DNA from 2 places in the Pararhizobium sp. IMCC21322 genome. Region 2 is predicted to be linked to the other one. Evidence: predicted binding sites of a transcription regulator. Region 2 holds the regulator's gene; the other holds the start of a gene.
The links. Region 2 encodes LexA, which represses DNA repair genes until DNA is damaged. Its sites were predicted from a motif close to TGTTCNNNNTGTGTTCNG; they were not measured.

Region 1: the regulator LexA is predicted to act here: its motif matches at 1,505-1,522, upstream of RAL91_RS01170 (helicase-related protein).

What each region holds. Positions count from the first base shown of each region.
Region 1 covers NZ_CP132335.1:220,933-224,030, reverse strand. The annotation lists gene RAL91_RS01170 (helicase-related protein) at 1-1,229, opposite strand, end outside; gene rpmB (50S ribosomal protein L28) at 2,198-2,488, shown strand; gene RAL91_RS01160 (VUT family protein) at 2,597-3,098, shown strand, end outside.
Region 2 covers NZ_CP132335.1:2,734,375-2,737,472, reverse strand. The annotation lists gene glp (gephyrin-like molybdotransferase Glp) at 1-1,105, shown strand, start outside; gene lexA (transcriptional repressor LexA) at 1,259-1,984, shown strand; partial or broken gene RAL91_RS12970 (GNAT family N-acetyltransferase) at 2,043-2,321, opposite strand; gene RAL91_RS12965 (hypothetical protein) at 2,340-2,537, opposite strand; gene RAL91_RS12960 (Lrp/AsnC family transcriptional regulator) at 2,540-3,019, opposite strand; gene RAL91_RS12955 (uracil-DNA glycosylase family protein) at 3,086-3,098, opposite strand, start outside.

The DNA of each region.
Region 1 (3,098 bases), 2.5 Mb from region 2:
GGTGAGATATTCTGAAAATCGGGAATGCGGCAGGCATTCCATAACAGTTCAACCCGGTCCGAACTGGTCACCAGATCGGTGATTTCAGGATCGCGTGATAACCGGTCCAGAGCTTCCCAGTCATCCGATGGCGGTGCGCGGGTCAGGCCCGGCATATCCGGGGTGACCTCCAGGCTTCTGCGCAAATCGTCAATGGTTGAAAAATCCAGTGTGCGATTGCGCCACTGCAGGATTTTTACGGGCTGAAAGCGATGGTTTTCAATGGCTTTCACCATTTCTTCGTCCAGGGGCGGGACTGCGTGGGAGACGCCAAAGGTTCCGTCGCGCAAGTGACGCCCGGCACGTCCGGCAATCTGGCCAATTTCAGCCGCATTCAACTTGCGGAACTGAAACCCGTCATATTTGCTGTCCGCGGCAAAGGCGACATGGTCGACATCCAGATTTAGACCCATGCCAATGGCATCCGTGGCGATGAGAAAATCCACATCGCCGTTTTGATAAAGCTCCACCTGCTTGTTGCGTGTGCGGGGGCTGAGCGAACCAAGAACGACCGCCGCGCCGCCACGCTGGCGACGAATCAGCTCGGCGATGGCATAAACTTCATTGGCGGAAAATGTCACAATGGCTGAACGGGTTGGCAGTCGTGTCAGCTTTTTCGACCCGGTATAGGCCAGCACCGACATGCGCGGCCGGGTGACGATATTCACGCCCGGTAGAAGTTTTTCGATAATGGGGCGCATGGTTTCTGCGCCCAGCAGCAGGGTTTCCTGTGTCCCGCGCAGATTGAGCAACCGGTCGGTAAAAATGTGACCCCGATCCAGGTCGGAGGCCAACTGTATTTCATCGATGGCGGCGAAGGCGCATTGTGTGTAGTTCGGCAGCGCTTCTACGGTGCAGACAAAATACCGTGCCGCTTTGGGCATGATCTTTTCTTCGCCAGTGACCAGCGCAACGTTTTCTTCGCCAGCGCGCATGACCAGCTTGTTGTAGACCTCGCGGGCGAGCAGACGCAGGGGCAGCCCGATAATGCCGCTCTCATGGCCCAGCATGCGCTCGATGGCGAGATAGGTTTTCCCGGTGTTGGTTGGACCGAGGACCGCCGTCACATTCCGGTTTTTAAGGCGCGTCGGTGCCTCCGGCTGTAAGGAAGCGTTCAGGTGGGAACCATTTTGCGTGGAACCGCTGGGCAGGGCATCAAACAGGGTCAATGAGGTGCCACTTTCTGTCATGCGGGACAAACGCACAATTCTTTAAAGCAAGCGCTGCGCGTTCAGCCGGATTGTAAGGTCGACGCTGCACCAATCTGCAGTATCGGGCGGGTTGATAGCACTCACAAGCTGCGTTTGCTAGTCAGAGTCTTGAAGTACTGCGAATTGATTCAAGCCGTCATTATGATTTGTCGGGCCAGCACCCATCCTTCATTTACCCTCAAGCCTTTGTTTTCTGTCCATTAAGAAAAGGAACCATAGCGGAACAAACCGTGCCCGAATCGCTGATTCCATTATGTTCAGCTTTTGTTCACCACAACAAATTGTGGTTTGAGGTCGAGCGGGCCACAAGTGCCGGGTTTCGAGCGATCCGTTAAAGGCGTGTGATCCGACTTTTGTTCAGGAACCTGTTTCAAAATGGAACATGGCACCAGGTCTGCAATCCGGCTGGAGTCATACGGTTCCGGCTTTTGTTAAGAAATGGATCGGATAGAGAACAGATTGGCGACGAATCACTGACACCAGCTTGTTGCTTTTTTGTTCTCACTACATGGGGTGTGTTCACGTTTCCGCCTTGCATCATCTAGAGGCGCATTGCAGGGTCGATGTGGATTGGGGTGTGCTGAAGCCCGGATGTGTTAACGAAATCGTTTCAAAATGGAACGGACCATCGCCGCCTGTTTTTCGAGTGGCTCCGGGCACTCGGAATCTGTAAAATCGCAGCTATTGAATTTTCATGTCATTGCGTGACTTCACCAAGCCCAAGAGAATCGGCCTCTTCCCAAGGAAAACCTTGACGCGTGGCTGCATTCTGCCTTATGACCGCTGCGAATTACCTCCCTACGCGTTCGGGTGCACGGTGCAGGGGCCTTACGTCAGGCTCCACATTGGTGGTTTCCAATGAACCTTTGCCCGCGTCGGTTTCATTCGAACCGGATTTGACCATACAGGGTGGCTCGTCGTTTAATATGTTTCGAAAGGTTTGTGCCATGGCACGACGCTGCGAATTGACCGGTAAAGCGGTCCTGACAGGAAATAATGTAAGCCACGCGAAGAATCGTTCGCGCCGGCGCTTTTTGCCGAATCTGTGCGATGTGTCTTTGACAAGTGAAACGCTTGGCCAACAGATCAAATTGCGCGTTTCAGCTGCTGCACTGCGCACGGTCGAACACCGTGGTGGTCTGGATGCGTTTCTGGCCAAAGCGAAGGATGAAGAATTGTCATCCGAAGCTCTGCGGGTCAAGAAACTCGTTGCCAAGAAACAGCTTGCTGCCGCTTAATTCGGTTAGATAATCCCATTTGGGATTATTGTCAGTCTGACAGACGCGCTTCATCTGATGATGCAGCGCGTTTTCTGTTGTTGTGCAATTCATCCTGAGAGCGCTGTCATGTCCGCATCTTCAAGCATCCCTTCCAAACTTCCATTGGCCATTGTTGCAATGGTTTGTGTTGTTCTTGCCTCAAACTATCTGGTGCAGTTCCCGGTCGGTTTTGTGGTGGCCGGGTTCAACATGGCGGATTTGTTCACCTGGGGTGCCTTTACCTATCCAATTGCGTTTCTGGTAACTGATATCACCAATCGGCGCTACGGGCCGAACCGGGCACGTATTGTGGTGCTTGCCGGTTTTGCACTGGCCGTCATCCTGTCGCTCTGGCTGGCGACGCCGCGCATTGCGATTGCCTCGGGAACAGCTTTCCTGATTGCACAATTGCTCGACGTGTCGCTGTTCAACCGTCTGCGTCACAGCAAGAGCTGGTGGAAAGCGCCGGTGATATCTTCGATTTCAGCGTCTGTTCTCGATACAGCCCTGTTTTTCACGCTGGCTTTTGCTGCAGGTCTGGTGGTGCTGGGCGCCAATGATGATTTCGCCATTGAGGCGGCACCCCTGT
Region 2 (3,098 bases):
GCTTTCGGCGCGGCGCACACAGCCCCCATTTGCAACCACTGCCATGGACGGGTATGCGGTCCGCCATGCCGATTTGGCGCTGGACCAGGACTTGGAGCTGGTTGGAGAAGCACCGGCTGGTCACAGATTCAAGCACGCCCTTCTGGCAGGCCAGACGGTGCGCATATTCACCGGTGCGCCATTGCCTGAAGGGGCAGATACGATCCTCATTCAGGAAGATGCGACTGTTCGGGAAAACGGCAAAATCCGACCGCTCGACATTCCGCAAAAGTCTGCTTTTGTACGGCCCGCCGGACTGGACTTCAAACAGGGCGCAGTTCTCATCGAAGCTGGCAGCACTTTACGGGCGGCGGATCTGGCACTGCTGGCCAGTATGAATTACGCTGAGGTGCCCGTTGTTCGCAAACCGCGTATTGGCGTTCTTGCCACTGGCGATGAGTTGGCAATGCCTGGAGCTCATATCGGTGTGGATCAGATTGTCGCTTCGAATAATTTCGGCGTTGCGGCCCGCATCGCCGAATTGGGGGGCCAACCTGTTGATTTGGGCATTGCAAAAGACACCGAAGAAGATCTGTTGCAGGCATTGAAGACGGCAGAGGCCAATCAATGTGATGCTATCATAACCCTTGGCGGCGCTTCTGTTGGCACCCATGATCTGGTCCAGCAGGCGTTTCACAGTGCAGGTCTGTCGCTCTCCTTCTGGAAAATTGCGATGCGCCCTGGCAAACCGCTTATGTTTGGAACAGTCGGCGGGATGTTGTTTCTCGGCTTTCCCGGCAACCCGGTTTCCAGCATGGTCTGCGGCGAGTTGTTCATGGCGCCACTGATCAAAACATGGCTGGGCCAGCCGTCCGATATACCGCTCAGACAAGCTGCGCTGGGAGACAAACTGTCAGCCAATGACCAACGCGAAGACTATCTGCGCGCCATATTGAAACCAGCTGAAGGCTTAGGACAGCTTCCAACGGTCCATCCTTTGAGCCGCCAGGACAGCTCCATGCTGGCCAGCTTTGCAAAAGCGAACTGTCTGATCAGACGTGCGCCATTCGCCACTGAGGCGGATCAGGGCACGATAGTGGATGTTCTAATGCTGCGTTCGGACTGACCTGACAAGACCGATGTTCCATATATGTTTCGCTTGCGCCCTTGTGGAACAAGACAAGAACAGCTAACGTGTTCATGCTTTGTACACATCTGATTCCTATATTGAAGACGCCTTTGGCCTTCTGTGGACCCTCAGAACCCAGGATTGATTGACATGCTAACGCGCAAACAACACGAGCTTTTGATGTTCATTCACGAGCGCCTGAAAGAAACAGGCATTCCGCCCTCTTTTGATGAAATGAAGATGGCGCTCGATTTGAAATCGAAATCAGGTATTCACAGGCTTATCGTGGCCCTTGAAGAACGTGGCTTTTTGCGCCGCATGCCCAATCGGGCGCGCGCAATGGAAATTATCAAGCTACCGGAATCTGTGTCACCAAGCTTGGCTGCGCCTCGTAGCACAGGGTTTTCACCGAGTGTCATTGAAGGCAGCCTTGGCAAGAAACGTGAAACTGTCGCCCCGGCGAATGATACCGGTTCAGAACAGGAAGATGCATATTCTGTAACCATTCCCGTAATGGGAAGGATTGCTGCTGGAACGCCCATCTCCGCAATTCAGACCCACAGTCATACCATTCCGGTTCCGGCGGATATGCTGTCGTCGGGAGAGCATTTTGCGCTGGAAGTGCGTGGAGATTCCATGATCGAAGCCGGCATTCTGGATGGGGATACGGTTGTCATCAAAAAGGGCTCAACAGCTGATACAGGCGATATTGTCGTGGCTCTGATTGATGATGAGGAAGCCACCTTGAAACGGCTGCGCCGAAAGGGTGGATCCATCGCTCTGGAAGCCGCCAATCCGGCCTATGAGACCCGTATTTTTGGCCCGGATCAGGTGTCCGTCCAGGGCAAGTTGATCGGTCTTTTGCGGACTTACTGAAATTAGAGCATTTGTTTGGAGTTTGAACTCAGTTGAACCATCGATTTTGAATCCCAATTCAGGCCGTGGTGTCTTCTGACTTTATATTAAATTCCATCCGGAAATTTATCAGTTCAACATCGCCTCTAACAACCGTTTGCTGTTGAACGACAGACCAGTCACGCTTTTCAAAAAAGCGCCGCGCCATATGGCTGGCGCGTGTTTGGAGGGCCGTTAATTGTCTGGTCCGGGCTTCTTTCATGATCACATCGTAAAGTTTTCCGGCCACACCGGACCCCATTGCCTTGGGATGGACAAAGGCCAGATCAATGACGCCCTCTTCCGTGAGTGTCATAAAGCCAAGAAGCTCGCACTCCTAATAAGCCATAACGCTGTATTGCGCAGCCATTCGGTCACGCCATTTGGCTACATCAGGAATGGCGGGCGCCCATGCATTTCTTTGTTCTTGCGTGTAAACAGCCTTTGCGCCTGTCTGGACCGCTTCAAAGAACAGATTGGCGGCAGCCGGGGCATCCCGGTCCTGAAACTGTCGAATTGATAGTCTCTGCACCATCTTCAGCTCTGAGACTTGGCCAGTTCCATGTAGTCCAGAGGAAGTGTGCTCGTGTTCTTGATTTCTTCCATGGCAAAACTTGAACTGACATCAGATATGTCAATTTTGGCAATCAGCTTCTTGTAGAATTTATCGTAGGCGGCAATGTCCGGCACGACCACTTTCAGAAGATAATCGACCTGGCCGCTCATGCGGTAAAAAGAGACGACTTCCGGAAATTCGCTAATGACTTCTGCAAAGCGAGTCAGCCATTCCTTGCTGTGCTGATTGGTGCTGATGGAGATAAAAACGGAAACCCCTGCCCCGACAAGAGCTGGATCCAAAACAGCAACACGCTGTTTGATGACACCGTCTTCCTCCATCTTCTGAATACGCCGCCAACAAGGTGTTGTGGAAAGGCCAACGCGTTTGCCGATTTCTGCGACCGGCACAGTGCTGTCTTTTTGCAGGATTGCCAGAATACCGCGATCAATTCTGTCCATATCAACCTCGTTGAGACGTCAAAGTGAGCCCCTCTTACAGGAACCTTGGTTCTACTGCCAGCGGCATTACTGCGGGCCG